4 regions of the Glutamicibacter sp. 2E12 genome follow, and region 2 is predicted to be linked to each of the others. Evidence: riboswitches for the same ligand, from Rfam matches in the RefSeq annotation. Region 2 holds a riboswitch; each other region holds the start of a gene.
What was found. Region 2 has a riboswitch for thiamine pyrophosphate ahead of thiC (phosphomethylpyrimidine synthase ThiC). Riboswitches for the same ligand answer to the same signal wherever they lie in the genome.
Positions count from the first base shown of each region.

Region 1: another riboswitch for thiamine pyrophosphate. It lies ahead of ACP3TE_RS12150 (ECF transporter S component); the one in region 2 lies ahead of thiC (phosphomethylpyrimidine synthase ThiC).
Region 3: another riboswitch for thiamine pyrophosphate. It lies ahead of thiM (hydroxyethylthiazole kinase); the one in region 2 lies ahead of thiC (phosphomethylpyrimidine synthase ThiC).
Region 4: another riboswitch for thiamine pyrophosphate. It lies ahead of thiO (glycine oxidase ThiO); the one in region 2 lies ahead of thiC (phosphomethylpyrimidine synthase ThiC).

Region 1 covers NZ_CP188297.1:2,599,005-2,604,200, reverse strand. The annotation lists gene ACP3TE_RS12155 (ATP-binding cassette domain-containing protein) at 1-2,285, opposite strand, end outside; gene ACP3TE_RS12150 (ECF transporter S component) at 2,282-2,890, opposite strand; TPP riboswitch at 2,956-3,077, opposite strand; gene ACP3TE_RS12145 (DUF4235 domain-containing protein) at 3,162-3,404, shown strand; gene mnhG (monovalent cation/H(+) antiporter subunit G) at 3,461-3,865, opposite strand; gene ACP3TE_RS12135 (monovalent cation/H+ antiporter complex subunit F) at 3,865-4,131, opposite strand; gene ACP3TE_RS12130 (Na+/H+ antiporter subunit E) at 4,133-4,762, opposite strand; gene ACP3TE_RS12125 (Na+/H+ antiporter subunit D) at 4,771-5,196, opposite strand, start outside.
Region 2 covers NZ_CP188297.1:2,749,307-2,754,502, forward strand. The annotation lists gene ACP3TE_RS12845 (DEAD/DEAH box helicase) at 1-313, shown strand, start outside; gene thiC (phosphomethylpyrimidine synthase ThiC) at 406-2,148, opposite strand; TPP riboswitch at 2,145-2,252, opposite strand; tRNA gene ACP3TE_RS12855 (tRNA-Thr) at 2,526-2,597, opposite strand; tRNA gene ACP3TE_RS12860 (tRNA-Thr) at 3,131-3,202, shown strand; tRNA gene ACP3TE_RS12865 (tRNA-Met) at 3,250-3,326, shown strand; gene ACP3TE_RS12870 (GTP pyrophosphokinase) at 3,409-4,185, opposite strand; gene ACP3TE_RS12875 (DUF2797 domain-containing protein) at 4,427-5,196, shown strand, end outside.
Region 3 covers NZ_CP188297.1:1,479,260-1,484,455, forward strand. The annotation lists gene ACP3TE_RS06910 (aldehyde dehydrogenase family protein) at 1-582, opposite strand, end outside; gene ACP3TE_RS06915 (hypothetical protein) at 642-2,201, shown strand; gene ACP3TE_RS06920 (GntR family transcriptional regulator) at 2,198-2,566, shown strand; TPP riboswitch at 2,601-2,695, shown strand; gene thiM (hydroxyethylthiazole kinase) at 2,685-3,479, shown strand; gene thiE (thiamine phosphate synthase) at 3,472-4,113, shown strand; gene thiD (bifunctional hydroxymethylpyrimidine kinase/phosphomethylpyrimidine kinase) at 4,110-5,196, shown strand, end outside.
Region 4 covers NZ_CP188297.1:2,931,830-2,937,025, reverse strand. The annotation lists gene ACP3TE_RS13825 (ThiF family adenylyltransferase) at 1-739, opposite strand, end outside; gene ACP3TE_RS13820 (thiazole synthase) at 736-1,557, opposite strand; gene thiS (sulfur carrier protein ThiS) at 1,560-1,805, opposite strand; gene thiO (glycine oxidase ThiO) at 1,832-2,929, opposite strand; TPP riboswitch at 2,927-3,031, opposite strand; gene ACP3TE_RS13805 (GNAT family N-acetyltransferase) at 3,042-4,070, shown strand; gene ACP3TE_RS13800 (mechanosensitive ion channel) at 4,154-5,196, opposite strand, start outside.

The DNA.
Region 1 (5,196 bases), 150 kb from region 2:
GCCATTGCGGCCGTGCCAAACAGGATCCCCGTGGCCAGCACCATGCCATCACGCCAGGTGAAGGTGGCCGTGCGAATCCATGTACGCTTGGCCGTGCCAAACCCCTTGGCCTCCATCGTGGTGGCCAACCGTCCGGCGCGGCGAATCGCTTGCACCAGCAAGGCCAGCACCTGGCCGAGGGTTGCCTTGATGCGTTGGCCCACGGTGCCGAAGTTCCCGACACCGCGAGCGCGCCGGGCCAGCGTGAGCGTGGTGAATTCTTCCACCATCAACCCGAGTAGGCGCATGCCGGCCAAGGCCCCGAGCACAAACCGGTGGGGTACCTTCAGCTGCTGAGACAGCGCCCCGCCCAAATCGCTTGGATTCGTGGTGGCCAGCAGCAAGATGCACGGGATGGCCAGCGCGAAAGCGCGCAGTCCGGTGGCAATGCCCCCGGCCACCGATCCCTCGGTGATGCTGAAGGCGCCGAATTGGGCGTAGACCATGCCGCTATCCTGGCCCACCAAGGCGATGCCCCACGCCGCAAGGATTCCGGCAATCAGCAGTGGCCACGCGCGCTTGAGGAATTTCAGCGGGCTCAGCCCTGCCAGGGGGAAGAACACCACGGTCGCCACGATCACCACCAGCGCCGAAACCCAATCCAAGGTGGTGATCAACGGCAGTGTTGCCGCAGCCACCGCACCGAGCTTGGCCAGCGGATTGATCTTCGCCAACCAGCTATGCCCTACCGGCGCATCAAGCACCGGCCCCTGTCGCGGGGTACCAGCTTCCGGGGTGCCGGCAGTGAGCACCAGGTCCCTTGCTTTGAGCACCGAGGCAAAGTGATCGTCGTGGGTCACAGCAATGATCGCGGTGCCCTGCTGCAATTCCTCAACCAGCAGCCCGGCCAGTTCCCTCCACGTATTCGCATCCTGCCCGAAGGTCGGTTCGTCGAGGATCAGCACCTGGGGGGATGCGGCCAGAACAGTGGCCACGGACAAGCGCCGCTTCTCGCCCCCGGAGAGAGTGAACGGGTTCGCGTCTGCCAAATGCGCCAGGCCCAAGCGTTCCAGCAACGCGTCCACGCGCGCTTGGACCTGGGCCGGCTCGTATTTCGGCGCATCGGCGCTGCTGGCCTGCGCGCGGCTGGGAGCGAAAGCCAGCTCTTCCCGAACGCTCTGGGTCACGAATTGGTGTTCGGGTTCCTGGAACACCGAACCGATCCGCCCAATCAATGCACCGGCCTTCCAGGCAAACGGGGAGTTGCCCAGGCCGTCGGCCAGTTGCGCGGTGGCCGCCAACCCGCCGTCGGCCGGGACGAGCAATCCGCCCAAGGTCAAGGCCAGCGTCGACTTTCCAGCGCCATTCTCACCGCGAATCACCGTCGCGGTGCCCGCTTGCACATTCACGTCCACCGCTTGGGTGCGCGGTGCCGTGGCGGTGCGGGCGGATACCAGCTGCTGCGCTTCCAGCAGCGTGGCACCGGCACCGTTCGTTGCCCGAGCCACCTGCGGGAAGTAGCCTGGAATCCACAGCCCGGCAGCAGCCAGCTCCTCGCGCACCGTTTCATCGGTGTACAGCTGCTGCGGGTCCAGATCGTGCGCGACTCCCCCACCGGGCTGCAGCACGATAACCCGGTCCACATGCTGCGCCCAGGCTTCAATCCGGTGTTCCACGACGACCAGCGTGGCACCGGAAAGCCGGGCGGCGTTCAGCACCGCATCGCGCAAGAGCTCAATGCTCTGCGGGTCCACATTGGCAGTCGGTTCATCGAGCAGCATGACGCTGGGTTCCATGGCCAGAATGCCGGCCAAGGCCAACCGCTGTTTCTGTCCGCCGGAAAGTTGCTGGGTGCGGTGCTCGAAGGACAGCGCACCCAGACCCACAGCGTCCAGCACTTCGGGGATCCGCTGGCGGATCAGTTCGGGATCCATTCCGAGATTCTCGGCGCCAAAGGCCACGTCATCGGCGACCCTGCTTTGCACTACCTGGGTTTCCGGGTCTTGCTGCATCAAGCCCACCGGGTGGCTCCGGATGAAGGCATCGCTGCCATCTATGAGCAGCCGGCCAGCGACCTGATCGTCCTCATCCGCTTCCAGCAACCCGGCCATCGCGTGCAGCAAGGTTGACTTGCCGGCGCCCGATGGACCGACCAGCAGCACCTTCTCACCGGCGTGGATCACAAGGTCCAGTCCCGAGATGGCAGGATTCTTCCTCTCGGAGTGCTGCCAGCCGAACCCCGTTGCGGTGATGGCGGCACCGCGCTGGGTCAGCGAGGCTGCGCCGGAATTGGCAAAGGAACTCATTTTGCGCTTTCCAGGTGAGCACGCCGGCTCGGCAGGGCGCTCAATGCACCGGTCTTCGCCAGTCCACACGTGGCCAACCAGGACAGCAGCCCTGCGATGACTACGCCGGAAATGCCGGTGGCGATCACGTGGAAGATCTTCATTCCGGCGGTGTACTCAACATAGTAGGCCAGGATGTAGGCCTCGGAAATGCCGGCGAACAAGCCGGCGAACAAGCCTGCCAGCAGCGCCACGCCCAGGTTCCACTTGCGGTAGCGGAATGCTGCGAAGACCAGCTCTGCACCCAGGCCCTGGACCAGGCCGGAGATCAGTACGGTCAAGCCGTAGTGCGAGCCGAGCAGCGCTTCAACCACAGCGGCCAGCAGCTCGCAGTAGATTGCGGCGCCTGGCTTGCGGATGATCAGTGCGCCGAGCACCGCCGGGAAGAGCCACATGCCGGTGAGCAACGCGGTGGCTGGCGGGAAAGCCGCAAAGGCGAGCGAGAACAGGCCATAGCCGGCACTCCACGCCCAGAAAATGACCCCTGAAGCGACGGCGATCACCGAGGCGACGACGATATCAACTACACGCCAGCCGGTACGCTGCTTCGAAACTGTTTCGTTCATTGCTGGTCCTCCTGTGGAAAGGAGGGGAGATGGACGGAATGAGGGCATACTGCCGCGCCTATCCGCATCCGAGATGCTCGACTTCCTTCGCCGGTACTAGCCGGGGCAGGTTCGAGGGTCTGCGATCTATCGCACTCTCAGCGTCTTGCGACTTTTTTAAAAGTCTGACGCTCCCCTGTCGGAATAATTACTGCTCCCCCACCATACCGCAGGTATGCTGGGCAGAGGAACGATATGTCAAGAGCTTGATCGCGAGGAAAAAATGGATAAAGTGCAGAAACTTGCCACTACCGGTATCACCGTTGGCGCTGGCATGCTCGGCGGCAAGCTGGTTGATTTCCTTTGGTTGAAGGCAACCGGCAGCAAAGCACCACGCAAGGGCACTGAGGAAGCAGCGGAAGCTTCTTTCCGCCGTGCCTTGGGCTTCGCAGTCGTTTCGGCCCTGGTCGCAGCAATCCTGCAGACCGTGGCTGACCGCAGCGCCAACAAGGTTGTTGCCAAGTTCACCAAGTAAGCTTCGGCGTTGAGCCAAAAGCGGGAGCCGCCCAGAGGGGCGGCTCCCGCTTTTTCTCAATCTTGTTCGTCTGGCGATCCGGTCTTGGAAACCGGGGTGGTTCCGGTCGGCGGTGTTCCGTTGACCTTGTTGACCACGTGGCTCAGCTCATCGGAGAACAGGGTTTCCTTGGCAGCGTGCTTGGTCCGGTAGCCGGAACGGCCAATCATGTGGGCCGAAACCGGTGCGGTCAATAGCTGCATTCCCCAGGCCAGCACGAGTACCGGGACCACAGCCCAGCTGCGCAGGTAAATGGCCAGTCCAGCGAAAATCAGCAGGAAGCCGAGTACCTGCGGTTTGGTCGCTGCATGCATGCGGGTGAGCATGTCCGGGAAGGTCAGCAAGCCGATACCTGCGATCAATGACATCAGGCAGCCAAGGATCAGCAGGACGGCAACGAGGACATCGAGGAAGATTTCCATTAGGCGTTCCTCTGATCCGAAACGAAGCGCGAGACGGTCACCGAACCGATGAACCCGAGCATGCAGGCGGCCACGACGAACAGCAAGTAGTCGGTGTGCTTGTGCAGCACCATTTCCAGGCACAGCGCGGCGGAGATGATCAGCAGCATCACGTCCAGGGCCAGCACCCGGTCAAGGATTGACGGCCCCTTGGCAACACGGACCAGGCAGGCGACAGCACCGAGCCCGAGCATGATGCCGCAGATCCAAATGACGATATCCAGCATGTTACCCCTTCCTCGCATCAAAGTTCGGTCCGCATTCGCTCTTGATCGCTTCGTACTCGTCTCGGCTGCCAATAGCCATGATCAGCCGGCGTTCGATGTCCCGGATGCCGGCACGCGCCTTCTCCACGTCCGCAGGCGACTCGATGTCGATGTAGTGCAGGTACAGCGTCGACGAGCTGCGGTCCACGTCGATCACGAAGGAGCCCGGGATCAGCGTGAGCACGTGTCCCACGGTCATCACGATCAGGTCCGAGTCGGTGCGCAGCGGGACCGCAATGACCGCGCTGCGGGTGCGCTTCCCGCGGACCAGCGCCAGCCAGGCCACATGGACGCTGGCGGCGAAGACCTGTCCGAGGAACCAGATGAACAGCTTCAGGCAGTACCAGGCATTGATCCGGCCCGAAAGGACCACCGGCGGCAGCGGGAACAGGTTCACGATCAGCAGCGCGATGATCACGCCGAAGACCATGTTCCCCAGGGAGAAGTCCTGCCAGAGAGCACCCCAGACAAAGAGCAGCAGCAGAAGCAGCGGCCATTCCTGCTTGAGTGTCGCGCGGTGGCGCACACCGGAGGTATCCAGCGCATCGTCAATGCGCTGGTCACGCGGTTCAAAGTTCTTGTTCGGCATCATCCCTCCAATCAGAATGGCAAGATCGAGCTGATATACGGTTCGCGGGCGATCAGTTCCGCAGCCACCCGCTGGCAGAATTCGAAGATCGGCCCGGCAAAGACGGTCAGGGCGATGCCCGCAAGCACCAGCGAACCGGTGGCGTAGCGCATGCCCCACGGCAAGGAGTCGGCTTCCAGCTGCTTGGCCAGTTTCAACCCCAAGCGGGGGTTCTGCGCGCCGCCGGCCAACGTCTCGTCGGCGACCTGCGTCGCTTCGGCCACCAGGTCCTGGTTGGGCACCTCGGCATCAGCGGCACGGCGCCAGAACACACGGGCCCACACGCGGATGATCGCCATCAAGGTCAGCAGGCTGGTCAGCAATCCGGCGCCGATCACGACCCAGGTCAGCGGATCGGCATCCTGCGCGGCCGCATGCAATAGCCCGAATTTGCCCAG
Region 2 (5,196 bases):
GGACCACACCCTGGTCGAGTTGCCGGCAGAGCTGAGCAAGGACCAGTGGCGTGCACTGTCCAAGACCCGCATCGGCGGCGAAGCCATCGAGCTCGAGCTCGACAATGGCCGCAGCCCGCGCCGTGACGACGAAGGCGACCGCGGTGGCTTCCGTGGCGGCCGTGGTGGTGGCTTCGGCGGCGGACGCAGTGGCGGCCGTGGCGGTTTCGGTGGCGGACGCGGCGGCGGACGTGGCGGCTTCGGCGGCGGCGGACGCGGCGGCAAGGATCGCTTCAGCGACTCGGGCCGCAGCGGTGGACGTCGCGACTACTAAGCCTGTCGCACGCAGCTGAACAGCATTGAATAACGCCCTTGGGGCAAGCCGAAAGCTTGCCCCAAGGGCGTTTTTCGTGCGCCGCAGGCTATTTACGGAGCAGGAGTTCCCACCGGGATCCCGTCCCCGAGATAGACCGTGCCGCCGCTTTCCAGGAACTGCCTGCTTTTCTGCGCCATCCCGGCCAGGGCGGCTTGCGCCTCGGCCGAGCCGTACTCGTCGCGGATATCCTGGGAGATGCGCATGGAGCAGAACTTCGGCCCGCACATGGAGCAGAAGTGGGCGGTCTTGGCCGGCTCGGCCGGCAAGGTCTCATCATGGAATTCCTGTGCGGTGACCGGGTCAAGGGACAACGCGAACTGGTCATTCCAGCGGAATTCGAAGCGCGCCTTGCTCAGCGCATCATCCCGCGCTGTGGCGCCCGGGTGGCCCTTGGCCAGATCGGCGGCGTGCGCAGCGATCTTGTAGGTGATCACCCCGGTCTTCACATCATCCCGGTTGGGCAGTCCCAGATGCTCCTTGGGAGTGACGTAGCAGAGCATCGCGGTCCCGTACCGTGCGATCTCCGTGGCGCCAATGGCGCTGGTGATGTGGTCGTAGCCCGGGGCGATGTCGGTGACCAGCGGGCCCAGGGTATAGAACGGCGCCCCGTCGCACAGCTGCTGCTGGCGTTCCACATTTTCGCGCACCAGATGGAACGGGATATGCCCCGGGCCTTCGACCATCACCTGCACATCGTACTTCCAGGCGCGCTTGGTCAGCTCGGCCAGGGTGTCCAGCTCGGCGAACTGGGCGGCGTCGTTCGCATCTGCGATGGAGCCCGGGCGCAGCCCGTCGCCCAGCGAGAAGGCCACGTCGTACTGCGCGAAGATCTCGCACAACTGATCGAAGTGGGTGTAGAGGAAATTCTCCTGGTGGTGCGCCAAGCACCAGCCGGCCATGATGGACCCGCCACGCGAGACCATGCCGGTGACCCGGTTGGCAGTCAGCGGGATGTAGCGCAGCAGCACCCCGGCGTGGATGGTCATGTAGTCCACGCCCTGCTCGCACTGCTCAATGACGGTGTCGCGGAAGATCTCCCAGGTCAGTTCGTTGGCTTCGCCGTTGACCTTCTCCAACGCCTGGTAGATCGGCACGGTGCCGATGGGGACCGGGGAGTTGCGGATGATCCACTCGCGGGTGGTGTGGATGTCATCTCCGGTGGACAGGTCCATTACCGTGTCCGCGCCCCATTTGGCCGCCCACTGGAGCTTGGAGACTTCTTCTGCGATGGAGCTGGTCACCGCCGAGTTGCCGATATTCGCATTGATCTTGACCAGGAACGCCTTGCCGATGATCATCGGCTCGGATTCCGGGTGGTTGATGTTCGCCGGGATGATGGCTCGCCCGGCCGCGAGCTCGCTGCGCACCAGCTCGACATCGCATTCCTCGCGCAGGGCCACATAGCACATTTCCGGGGTGATGATCCCGGCACGCGCATAGTGCATCTGCGTCACGCGGGCTCCGCCAACGGCCCGCAGTGGCGGGGCTGAGCGTCCGGCCCATTCCGCGCTGGCCGTGCCGCGGCGGACCGCTGAGCGTCCGTCGTCGTGCAGGTTGCGTTCGCGGCCTGCATAGGTTTCCACGTCCCCGCGTTCCAGGATCCACCGCTCGCGGAAGGGTTGCAGGCCTTGGGTGGGCTCGCTTCCCGGTCCGCTGGTGCGATATACCGCCAGCGGCTCGTTGGGCTGTCCATTGGGGGAGTCTGCCAATTGGATCTGCGTGACGGGAACAGAAATTCCCGCAGATTCACGGTAGGCAAGGGTGTGGGCAGGGTGCTGTTCAATTTGTTCCACTGGGGAAACTCACTTCCTTCGCCGGCATTACCCGGACAGGTTCAACGGTCGCGGACGGCGATAGCCCGATCTCAGCCCTTGCCAGGGCACCCGTGTGGTCGCGAACAACTTAGCACGCTTGCGAGGAGAAAACGCAAACCCAGTGGTCAGGGCCTGACATCAAGGAAGTGGGAAGGGCCGGCTGTGGCGGGCCAGGATGCTTTTCATTGGCCGGAGACTCTTGCCGGGGGCACCTGGAATCCGGGGCGCAAGACGCGGCCGATAGCCGGTGCTGCAGCTTGGGGTGCGCCTTGGGCCATGCTCGCAGTGGCTACACGGCATCTGCGGGATAAACGAAAAGAGAGGCAATCTGGAACCAGATTGCCTCTCTTATTTCGAGCCCCCTGCCGGAATCGATCCGGCGACCTCGTTCTTACCAAGAACGCGCTCTACCACTGAGCTAAGGGGGCAACAGGTAAATACTTTACACAGGTTTTTGAGGTTTGCAAAATCCGTCGGGAATTTGTTGCTGAGGTCACAATATTCCTACTCAAGACCGGAATGGGCGGCAAGGAGCTGTTGCCTTCCTGGCGGTTTCCAGCACCCCGGTTCACGGCCCGGGATCCAGCTGCCGGGCACCGGAGCCGTGCCTGGGCGCCTAGGTGGATCGGGTGTTGCCCAAGTGCCGCTCGGTCAGGGGTTCTGGAGTGGGAAAAGGTGTCAGCGTTCCGAAGTTCCAAGCGGGGTAATTCGATGCTTGGCCACCGGGGATGATCCGCGGGATTCTATCCTGCGCGTCATGGCAAATCCGCGATTGACCGCGAGGAGCACTCTCGTGAGCATCGTCACCAGGGCACTTTTTGTCCCACCCTTCGTCCCCGGGGTAGCGAGTAAGAGGATAAATAGTCATTGACTAGTGGTTTTACAGAATTCTCCGGGTCTTTTCCGGGGTGATCCGCCGATTTTTCTTTGCCGGGAAATCCGTGTAGAGTATTTACTCGTTGCCCCCTTAGCTCAGTGGTAGAGCGCGTTCTTGGTAAGAACGAGGTCGCCGGATCGATTCCGGCAGGGGGCTCTGAGTGAGAAGCATTCTTGGCTTCTACTGGATTGCTTCTCACTTGTGGCGGCGTAGCTCAGCTGGTTAGAGCGCACGACTCATAATCGTGAGGTCCCGGGATCGAGTCCCGGCGCCGCTACCAAATCAAAGATCCTCGGCCTCGGCCGAGGATCTTTTTTGGTTTCCGGCCCCGAAGCAGCATTGTCCTTCGAGGGCATGAACGGCTAGTGATCCAAGTCCTTCTCCTGGTTCCCGTCCTTGGCTTGCTGAGCCAGCGACAGCAGCCCCTGGATCGCTGTCGTATCGAAATCCGCCTCTTGGCTCGGTGCCTGATTGGCATCATGGCCGTGGACTTCGGTATGCAAGCGCTGCATCTGCATGTCGAGTTTCGTCGCCATGGCCGCCGCGTCGGCAAGCTCTTGCACTAGATGTTCTGGAACTTCGCCCTCGTACTTGTAGAAGATCTTATGTTCCAGGCTTGCCCAGAAATCCTGGGCAATGGTACGGATCTGCAGCTCCACCACGACATCGACCGGGCCATCGGATAAGTAGACCGGGATCTGCACGATCGCATGGACACTTTTATAGCCGTTGGGCTTCGGGTTCTTGATGTAGTCCTTGATTTGGAGGACCTTCAGGTCATTCTGCGAGGTTAGCGTGTTCAGAACCTTGTAGATGTCCTTGACGAAACTGCAGGTAATGCGCACGCCGGCAATGTCGCTGATGTTCTCGCGAATGGCAGGCAGGGACGGGGAGATGTTCCGGCGGGAGACCTTGCGCATGATGCTCTCCGGAGTTTTCACCCGAGAAGTGACGTGCTCAATTGGATTGTAATTGTGCAAATACAAGAACTCTTCACGCAAGATCGAGACCTTGGTCAGCACCTCGTCCACCGCAAACTGGTACTCCATCATGAAACGCTGGAAATCATGGCGGAAAGCCTGCGTCAATCGCTGCAGCTCGGCCGGCGAAGGGGCGGTCTCGGCAGCTGCGATGGCCACTGCACGAGTCTTGTCATCAAATGGGACAGAAATCCTGGATCACCTCAGCAGATTATGGCCCGGCCCGCGGTACGGTTCCGGTGCAGTTCCAGCCTAAGGGCTTCTCCTAGGAATTAGGCCAGAACGAATCGGGAATTCGTCCAGCAAACTTTCGGGCTGCAGGCGCCGGCCAACCTGCCTTGCAGGAGCTAGCCATGTCCGGTGAACTATCGTTGAAGAGGTAACTTCGAGGAAGGCATCGATGGAATTCGCCAGCGACCACCGGCAGCTCTGCCACGGCATCAGCTTCTCAGAGCATGAACGCGCCCCCATGCTCCGGCTTAGGCAAGCGGAAAAATGGAGCACCGAATACCTGGAAGCCAACCGTTCCCTAAGCTTGCGCATCGGCGAACTGAAATTCTGCCTGGGCTACATCACGATGAACAGCGATGGCTCTCGCAACACCTTGCCTTGCCAGAAGAACAAAGCGCTGCGTACCGGAACCCAGTGCGAACGCTGCCGCCGGCTGGATCATTCAAAGTTCATGCATCATTTCCACAAGACCGGCGAAGCCCCGGAGGGCATGCGCAAGTACCTGGAGCAGCCGCACTTCTTGTATGTCGCAAGCTTCGCCCATGGGGCGACCAAGGTCGGTACCACCTCGACCCAGAGCAAATGGACTCGCTTGGCGCAGCAGGGAGCGGTCATTGCCCGCTATGTTGCCCGCGCCGCTGATGGCGCCGCTATTCGAGTGCTCGAAGACCTGGTCACTGAACACGTGGGCCTGAGCCAGCAAGTCCGGCAGAAGTCCAAGATCAAGGGGCTGGCCAGCTGGGAACTGGACTACGCCCAGCTGGACCTGATCAACTCCGAAGCGGCAAGCCGGGCCCGGGCTTTCCTTGGCGCCCAGCGGGGCTTGGAAACCTACGGCGTGCAGCTGCGCGACGAGCTGTGGGAACAACCGGCCTTCGCCCGCCCGGTCGTTGACGCCTGGGATACCCATGCGCTGCATGCCTGGAATACGGCACTGGG
Region 3 (5,196 bases), 1.3 Mb from region 2:
ATCCACCCCGCCTTCAACTACCGCGTAGACACGTTCGTCGAGGTAGACCGGGAGGAACTTGGCCAAGGCGCCTGAGGTCGCAGGAGCCAGTTCCGATGGCTTGATCACCGCCGCGTTGCCGGCAGCAATGGCCGCGACCAGCGGTGCGAGCACCAGCTGAACCGGGTAGTTCCAGGCGCCGATAATCAGCACGACCCCCAGCGGGCGCGGCTCAACCTTGGCAATGGCTGGTTGCAAAGCCAGCGGTACCTTGACGCTGGTGGAATCCATCCATTCAACGAGGTGGCGCTGGGCGAAATCTATTTCTGCCCGCACCACGTCGATTTCGGAGAATTTGGCTTCGGTGGCACTCTTGCCCAAGTCCTCGGCCAGGGCCTGGACGAAGTCTTCCAGATGCTCTTCGAGCATCTTCTCCAGGGCCTTGAGCTGCTGCAGGCGGAAGCGTCGCGGATGCGTGATCCGCGTGTCCGCAGAACGCCGCAAATGGCTCAGAACTGTTGCTATGCGCGATGGATGCTCGTCCACCGGAGGTGCGGAATCACCGACCGGTTCGGGCAACGGAGTGGAAGTAAACAGACCCATGATTTGAGCGTACGTCACTGGGACTATTTTTCATCGTTTAATTCGCCGGAGGATTCAATATGTATCAAATAGTTGATACATTGATTTCCATGAACCAGTTCTCGGCGAGCGCCATATCCATCGCTTTCGTTGCCGCAATCATCTGCGTTTGGTTGCGTTCGGTGGCGCACAGGCGTGGAACACCAGCTATCGACCGGGCCCGATCCCACTCGTTCTGGTGCGCATTGATCGCATTCTTTGCTTCAACCTCATGGGATTTGTCCGAGACCTGGCGCGTTTCAATGACCGAGCCCAATTCAGGTTCGGCTCTCGCTGAAGCACTCACTCCGGGGATCTGGGTTCTTCTGGTTTACCTCATCGGCTTGTTCACTTGGCCCAAGGAACTCCAGCCAGTGCGCACCGCTTCATTAGAGGCCCGCAGCCTGACAACTCCATTTCCCAAGGCCCTAGGGGCTTTCGTTGGGCTTTTGCTGCTGATCGCGGTCGGCTCCCTGTGGCCGGCGTCCAAAGTCGAAGGGCTCGTTGGCGTTCCGGCCTCGGAATTCACGACCTTTGATTTTGACGGCATCTATTCATACGCGTCGGAGGGTCCGTATGATGGGCGGTTGCCGGGCACACAGATGCTCCCGGTATTCATCGTGGCCCTGGCAGGGATCATCGTGGCCGCGGCTGTGATTACCGTAGTTATCCTGAAAAGACCTGCCTTGGCCGGCATCTCGGCCGAAGACAACCAAGCGTTGCGCACGGTCTGGCTCAACCGCTTGATGCGCAATATCGGCATCGTCTTGCTGGCCTTCACCGTGTCGGTGGTCAATTACTCGCAGGCTAATTCGCCGGATGGACAGTACGAGTTCGTTAGCTATGGCGCCCTTGCGGTCGCCCTCACGTTGCTCTTCTGGGGACCGCGCTCTACATTCTCAGCTCAATCCACCACCAGGGAACGGACCGCCTTCTCGCGTTTGCGTGATCAACTATTCACCTTGCAATACGTAACTGCAGCACTCACCTTGCTCAGCGTTGCAATCGGCTGGTCATTCTTGCCACTGGATGACGAGCTCCAGATGCCTACCAATGAGCGAACTACGTGGATCTTAATGATCTTTGCCGGTGCGGCTTTGAGCTATGCCGTTCTCAATGCGCTTTATCTCAGCTACGTCAGCACGGTGGCCCGGCAGGCGTCTGCAGCACCCAAGTACCACGCGCCCCTGCCCTTGTGGTCCTACATCGCCGCTGGCTTGCTGTTTGCCACCAGCACCTATTTTCTGCTCGATCCGCCGCTGGACTATTTGTGGGGCTTCGTGCCTCCAGGCAAGACAATGGTTGCAGGCTTGATCCTGCTGTTGCTGGCAACCCATCTTGGATTCGTCTGGTTCTCCCGCCGGGCAATTATTCCCTGGGCTGTCTCGTCGGCCGAAGAAATCTGGTACCGCAAGGTCCTGGAACTGCGTTCAATGCGTGTTAACACCAGTGCAGTGGTAGCCATGCTGCTCATTGGCTACGGATTCCCGGCCGGGCTGGGACTCTTTGCATTGCTCATCTTCGTTGTCCCAGCAGTCATTTTCCTAGAGCGCCCCGGTAGCGCCTTCGTGCGGGAACATCAGCCGGCAGCTACTTCATGAGCACGCAGATCAGTGTTGACCTCCAAGCAGCTACCCCGCCCTATGAGCAGATCCGCTCGCAGATTGCTTCACTGATCTCCTTGGGAGATCTGCCCTCGGGGAGCAAGCTGCCTACTGTGCGTGCGCTGGCCACGGACCTCGGCGTCGCTGCCGGTACAGTGGCGCGCGCCTACAAGGAGCTGGAAGCCGAAGAGCTGATCACCTCCCGGCGCCGTGCCGGCACAGTAGTCAACGAGCGGCCGCAGCCGGTGGATACCAGTGAAGATCTCCTGGCCGCCGTGGATCACCTCTGGGCGCTGGCGGCCGCGCAGAAGGTGGATGCGGCCACGCTCAAGGCCTTGGTGGCGCGGCGCGAGCGTAAGTAACTTGTCCTCGGAACCGGTTGTGCGTACGCTCTATGGCAGTGACACGGGGTGTCGGATCAACCGACTGAGATAAGACCCGTAGAACCTGATCTAGTTCACGCTAGCGGAGGGATGTCGCATGGCTTTGCATGCAGTTGCCCAAAAATACCGGCAACAATCACCTTTGGTTTTTTGCCTGACCAATACCGTCGTATCCAATTTCACCGCCAATGTCTTGCTGGCATCCGGGGCTTCCCCGGCCATGACGGATCTGCCCGGAGAGGCCGGCCCATTCGCGCAGGCAGCTTCAGCCGTATTGGTGAATTTGGGAACTCCAAGCACTGAACAGCTGACCGCCATGGAAGAAGCTGTGCAGTCGGCGAGCGCTGCAGGCACCCCCTGGGTCCTGGATCCAGTGGCAGTGGGAGCGCTTCCGGTGCGCACGGAGTTTGCCCGGCGCATTGTCCGGCAACGCCCGACCCTGATTCGCGGCAACGCCTCGGAAATCCTGGCCCTGGCCGGCCGGCAATCTGCTTCGCGCGGTGTCGATGCCTTGGATGAGGTTTCTGCCGCCTTGGCGGCGGGACGCGAACTGGCCACGGAACACGACTGCGTAGTGGCCATTTCCGGCCAGGCTGACGCCATCATCGACGCCACGCGTACCGTCTTGGTGCATACCAACGGAATTGGCTTGACCCGGATGACAGGTGGCGGCTGCGCCTTGGGCGCGGTCTGCGCCGGGATGGTTGCGGTCCACGATGACCCGTTCGAGGCCACCATCGCAGCCCACGGTTTCTATGGCCTGGCCGCGGAAAAGGCCCTGGCTGGCAGCTCCGGTCCGGGCAGCTTCGCAGTTGCCTTCCTTGATGCGCTGTCGGCTGCCGATCCCGGGGAACTGAAGACTTTGAAGTACGAGGAATTGAACCATGCATAATTACGGCGCTTATCTAGTAGCCAACACTGCCAGCTGCACCCCACGCAGCACCCTGGAAGTTATCGAGGGCGCCGTCGCCGGAGGGATCGGGTGGATCCAGCTGCGCGCCAAGGATGAATGCGCCCGGGAATTCTTCGAGCTGGCCTGCGCGGCTGCCAAGCTCACCGAGGGCAAAGCCCAGTTGCTGATCAATGACCGCATTGACGTCTACCTCGCGTCACGGGCTGCTGGCGCAGCAGTTAACGGCATCCATATCGGGCAAAAAGATGTGCCGGTACAGTTGGCTCGCCAGATCATCGGCGAGGGCATCATCGGCTTGAGTGCTTCCAGCGATGAGCAATTGGCCCAGGCGAACAAGGACGCCTCGGTGATCGACTACCTCGGTGTAGGAGCCATCCGCGCCACTCCGACGAAAAAAGACCATCCTGCTCCCCTGGGGCTGGACGGCTTTGCGCGAGCCGCTGCCTTGGCCAAGCTGCCCTGCGTAGCGATCGGCGCAATTACCCAAGACGATGCCGCCGCGATCCGCACCGGCGGCGGCGCAGGCCTGGCCGTGGTCCGCGCCATCTGCAACGCCGAAGATCCGCAACTTGCCAGCGCGCAGCTGGTCGCAGCCTGGGAGGCCTCGAAATGAACATCCTATCCATCGCAGGCTCCGATCCTTCCGGCGGCGCCGGAATCCAAGCGGATCTGAAGGCCATTGCCGCCAACGGCGGCTACGGGATGTGCGTGATCACCGCTTTGACTGCGCAAAACACCCATGGGGTGTCCGGAGTTCAGGCGATCAGCGGCGATTTCGTCCTCGCGCAGCTCGAAGCCGTGAGTACAGATATCCGCATCGATGCGATCAAGATCGGGATGCTGGCCAACGCCGAGGTGATCCGCGCAGTCACCAGCTGGCTGGAAACTGTTGACGCCCCCGTCGTGCTGGACCCGGTCATGGTGGCGACCAGCGGGGATCGCCTGCTCGACGACGAATCGGCCCTTGATTCGCTGCTGGAGCGCGCCACGGTGATTACCCCGAACCTGCTGGAGCTGGCCAGCTTGCTGCGCGAGCCTGTGGCCCCTTCCTGGGGTGAAGCCCTGCTTCAGGCCCAGCGCCTGGCGGCCAAGCACGATGCCCTGGTGCTGGCCAAGGGCGGGCATCTGGCCGGGGCACAGTGCCCCGATGCGCTGGTCTCAGCCAACGGCGTTCAGCTTGAGCTCAACGGCCCGCGCCATGCCACCAGCAATACCCACGGCACCGGCTGCACCCTTTCCAGCACTCTGGCTACCCGCTTCGCTGCCACTGGAGACTGGATCGCCGCGTTGGAGCAGTCCAAATCCTATCTCTCCAAGGCCATCGCAGCGGCCGACCAATTGCAGGTGGGCAGCGGCCACGGCCCGGTCAACCACTTCATCGACTTCTTCGGCACGGCAGATCCAATGGGCGACTGGTGGCAGAAGATCCAGCCGATCCGCGAGGAAATCGACCAGCTGGATTTCATCACCCGGCTATCCGAGGGCACCTTGGACCGGGATGACTTCCACTACTACATCGCCCAGGATGCGCTGTATCTGCTGCGTTACGCCAAGGTGCTTTCGCTAGCCAGCTCGATGGCGCCGGATCTCGGTGCCCAGCGTTTCTGGTCGCGTGGCGCCAACGGCATCCTCGATGGCGAGCTGCAGCTGCACGGCAGCTACCTGGATGAGTTCGCTGATACGCCCAGCGCCACCA
Region 4 (5,196 bases), 180 kb from region 2:
CGAGGGTCCGCACAGTGGCTTCCAGCGCATCATAGAGCCAGAGCTTGCCGCTCAGGGTGGTCCCGATTCCGGTAATGAACTTCAGGGCTTCGGCGCACATCACCGAACCGATAACGCCGCACAGTGCGCCGAAGACTCCTCCTTCGGCGCAGCTGGGCACGGAGTCCGCGTCGGGGATTTCCGGAAAAAGATCACGCAGCATCGGGCCGGTGCGCGGATCGAAGACGGACACCTGCCCGGAGAACTGGAAGAGGGTTCCCCACACCAGCGGGGTGCCGGTGATTTCCGCGGCATCATTGGACAGGTACCGCGTGGCAAAGTTGTCGCTGCCGTCGATGACCAAGTCATATTCACTGAAAAGTGCCACGGCGTTGGATTCATCCAGCTTTTCATCCACGGTGATGATCTGGACGTTCCGGTTCTGCTCGTGGGCCATCCGCCGCACCGAATCCACTTTCAAGCGCCCTGCATCCTGTTGCCGGTGCATGGTTTGTCGTTGCAGATTGGACAGCTCGACGGTGTCATCGTCGATGACCCCGAGGGTGCCGATTCCCGCAGCGACCAGGTAGCTGGCAATGGGACTGCCCAGGCCCCCGGCTCCGATAACCAGCACCTTGGCGTTGGCGATGCGGCGTTGCCCTTCTTCTCCCACCCCGGGCAGGGACAAGTGCCGGGAGTAGCGCGCCAGCTCTTCCGGTTCCAGCTCCGCGCCGGGTGCGACCAGGGCTTCCCGGCTCACGAGAAGTCACCGACCAGGGTTTGCATCATGCCTTCGGCCGGCGATGAGGCCAGTGCGGTATCGCGGCGCGGGATCCGGCCAGCGAGCCGCGCGGCGCGCCCGGCACGCACAGCATCCTTCATGGCCCTGGCCATGAGCGGCGCGTTGTGCGCCCGGGTCACCGCACTGGCCAGCAGCACCGCGTCGCAGCCGAGCTCCATGGCCAGGGCCGCATCCGAGGCGGTGCCCACCCCGGCGTCAAGGATCACCGGTACCTGCGCGCGGGAGACGATGGTGGAAATATTGTGCGGATTCAGGATCCCCAGGCCCGAGCCGATCGGCGCTCCGGCCGGCATGATTGCCGCAACCCCGGCGTCTTGCAGGCGTTGGGCAAGTGCCGGATCATCATTGGTGTAGGCGAAGACCTGGAACCCGTCGGCCACTAGTTGCTCGGTGGCCGCATGCAGTTCCAGCGGGTCCGGCAGCAGCGTGTGCTCATCGGCAATTACTTCGAGCTTGATCCAATTGGTTTCCAGAGCTTCACGGGCCAGGTGCGCGGTGAGGATCGCATCGCGGGCGGTGAAGCATCCAGCAGTGTTGGGCAGCGCAATCACGTTGTTGCGCTGCAGCAGTTCATACACGTTGCCTGCGCCGGCCGCCGAAAAGTGGCGGATGGCCACGGTGGTCAGTTCCGTTCCGGAGGCCCGCAGGGCGCTTTCCAGGGTGGTCAGCGAACTCGCTCCCCCGGTGCCGAGGATCAAGCGCGAGGACAAGGTGCGTCCGGCGATTTGGAATGGGTCGCTGTGGATGTCCAGCTCGGTGATGTTGCGCGTTTCCATGCCTAGCCTCCCTGGGCCGCGGTAACGAGTTCAATGCTGTGCCCTTCGGCCAGCAGGTAGCTATTCCAGGCGCTGCGTGGAACGACAGCGCCATTGACGGCGGCGGCAACTCCGAGCTTGCTGCCGTCAGCGGCCACCGAGTTGGCGTCCAGTTCCTTGCCGATTTGCGTGCTGATGAATTCGCGAAGGGTGGTTCCTTCGTCCAGGTTCAGTTGCCGTGAATTGAAATTGATGCCGATGCTTGTCATGGTTGCTGCTCCGTTCGGTGAGCGGTCTAGGTTGCGTTGGCAAAGCGGTGGGGATCCACAGCCTGGTGCAAGGGGTGGGATTGGTGGCCGTGGGCGAGATCCGCAGTGAGCGTTGCGCCCAGCGGAGCCAGCAGCACGCCGTGCCGGGAGTACCCGGTGCAGAGCAGCAGCCCTGGATCAAGGCGTCCAAGCAGCGGCCGGTCATCTGGCGTGGCGGGACGTGCCCGGGCCGTTGCTTCGTTCAGCGTGCAGTCGCTGATGCCGGGGACCAGCTTTCTCGCGTTGTCCAGCAGCAGGTGCATCGCGCCAATGTTCACCGCTTGTTGCCGGTCTTCACGGACGCTGGCGCCAAGGACGAGGCTGCCGTCCCTTCTCGGCACCAGATACACCTGTTCCCGGTGCACGATGCCGCGGATGGTGCGGGTGATGAGCGGCGGGCCTGCTGGTCCCTGGATCCGGAGGATGTCCCCGTAGACCGGGCGCAGCGGAAGTTCGTTCAAGCCATCGAGGGTGCCAAGACCGGTGGCCACGATGGTCTGCTCCGCTTCGAGGATTCGGCCCGATGCGGTCCGCACAGCGGTGGTCCGCTTCCCGTCGGTCACCAGTGCCTGCGCCCGTTCCTCGACCAGGTGCGGACGCAGATGCTCCAACAGGATCTTGACGATGGATCGAGGGTCGACCTGGTGGTCATCTTGGCACAGGACCGCGCCGGCAATATTGGCGGCCAAGGCTGGTTCGAGCTTGCGGGCTTGGCTGGGCAGCAGCTTTTGCGCTGACAGGCCGAGGGATATCTGCAGTTCGGCCAGCTCGTGCAGGGCTTCGCGGTCCGCAGGCTCTGCGGCGACAACGAGCGTGGAGTTCTGCAAGTAGTCCGGGCGTTGCCCGGTGGCCGATTCGATGCGCTCGATGAACTGCGGATAGGCGGCATTCGAGGCGGCAAGCAGCTGGTGCAGCGGGCCATTGCCCCAGACCGTTTCAGCTGCCGGGGCCAGCATTCCTGCTGCCGCGTAGCTTGCACCTTGGCCGGGTGCCGGATCGATGAGGGTGACGGTGTGTGCGCGTGATTCCAGCTCGAACGCGACGGCCAGGCCGATTATCCCGGCGCCAACAATGTTGACATGCACAAGGGCACGCTTCCTTCCTACGGCGGCATGACCCGCATCAGGTGTAGCGGTCGGCTCGGTGCCCTCTCAGCCTGGTCGATTCAGGCTCCCGCGGATTACAGCGATTATAAGCATGATGCAGCTCATAAAGTCGAACTTCATTGAACGCAGTTCCGTCATCTTCTGTGATGTACTTGCTGACATGGCATTCCATGACTTCCCTATCGTGCTTCCCCAAGGTTCTGCGCTATCCAGCACCATCATCTCGTTGGAGCAAGAACTCTTGGAATCCAGCCAACGCCATAGCCAGGAGCAATTGCAGCGGCGCTTGCATCCTCGGTTCGCCGAGGTGGGAGCCAGCGGGCGAGTCTATGATCGCGAGGCCATCATTGCCCAGCTGGCCCGGGAGCCGGCACGGGATGCCGGGGCGTTGAAAGTCGAAAGCCCGGTGGCTCTCCAGCTTTCAGACCAGCTGGTGCTGCTGCGCTGGAAGCTGCTCGCCGGTTCCCCCAGCGAACGCAGTTCACTGTGGATCCATGAGCAGGGCCGCTGGCAGCTGCTCTTCCACCAGGGCACGGCCGCCGCTCATCCGCAGCCATCTGCAGGACCGGAGGAAGCCGTGCATGCCGACGGTGAATTCTCGGTGCGCCGGCTGCGCCTTTCGGATGCCGAAGCGGTCTACGAGGCATTTTCCTCGAACCCCGACATGTTGCGCCAAGGCGACGCCGATTCCCCGCAAAAGGCTGAGTCGTATGTGCGCGCACTGCTGGAGGCCGGGGAACGCCAGCAGGCGTTGGCCGTCGCATATCGGGATCGGCTGGTGGGACTGGTGTGCGGTACGGTAGACCCGGCCAATCGGAACGCGTGGATTTGGTATTGGATGAACCAGAATTACCGGGGCCGGTCGCTGGCCACCCGCGCCGTGGCAACCTTAGTGGATTACCTGTTCGACGAGCTGGGACTGTACCGCTTGGAGCTGGGCTTGCGGGCAAATAATCCCGGGTCGAAGCATGTGGCAGAAAGCAACGCCTTCCTGCACGAAGGTGTCGAACGGGGCAAATTCCTGGTTGCCGGAGAACGCATCGATGTGCACACCTACGCACGGTTGCGTACCGATGGCGGCTCTGCGGTCATGCCCTTGCCGTGGGGCACGCAGCAGTAGCTTGGCGGGCATCAAAAAAGTCGCGGAATCCGGTCTTGGATTCCGCGACTTCTTATCTGTCCCTCAGGTTTTGTGATGCGTGGTTAGATGCCTGGGTTCGATGCCGGTGGCGTCGAGTCCGGGCCATTGGTGGCCTGTTGGGCCTCCATCTTTTTCAGCGTGCGGGCCGCAGCATCACGACCGCCGAGGCCAAAGGCCAGAGCCGCTGCCAATGCTGCGCCAATGACGATTGCGCCGAAGGCCATGTTGATGATCGAATCGGCGATACCCATGTACTTCAGGCCCATCGCCACGAACAGCGCAATTGCCGTGTAGCGGATGATCTTCGAAGCAGTAGTGTCACCCAAGAAGCGGCCAATCACATTGGCGATGACGAAACCTGCGGCGATAATTGCTGCGCCGAAGAGGATCTTGCCGCCCAAGGCCAGGATCTCATTGAGGATATTGGTGATCGCTGGGAAGTTCAGCATCTGGGCCGCCATCACACCGAAGAACAGCACGATAGCAATCTTGACGATGCCAGCGATGATTCCCGAAGCGCTCTTGCCCTCGGGAACTACGCCCCACTGGGCAACAACAGTGTCGGTACCCACGCCGTGGAGGGAGGATTCAAGTAGCTGCCCGACGAACTTGGCAATCAGGATACCCACGGCCAAGAGCACCAAGGCCATGATGACCTGCGGGATTGCGGTGAAGACCAGCTGCAGCATCTGCTGAGCAGGTACCGAAATTGCCGCGATGCCCAGAACCTGCAGGGCTGATATTGCGACGACTAGCAGGATCAAGGCGAAGACGATGTTGGCAATGATGTCAACGATCTTCGCTTGGGATTCGCGAGACTGAACTTCATCTACTGGTTCGTTGCCTGGGGTGACCTTGCGGACCAGTCCGCTAAAATCGACAGTTCCCAAACCGGTCCTCAGCAGCTGGCGAACAATATTCGCGATGACGTAGCCAATGAAGAAGATGAAGCCCGCACCGATGAGGTTGGGGATGAAGGCCATGACGCCGCCGAGCATGCCCTGCACCGGCGATAGCACTTCGGATAGAGCGAAGACTTGCAGGATTGCCACGAGGCCGAAGAGCCAGACAATCAACCCCGCGACCTTGCCCAGGGATTGGCCTA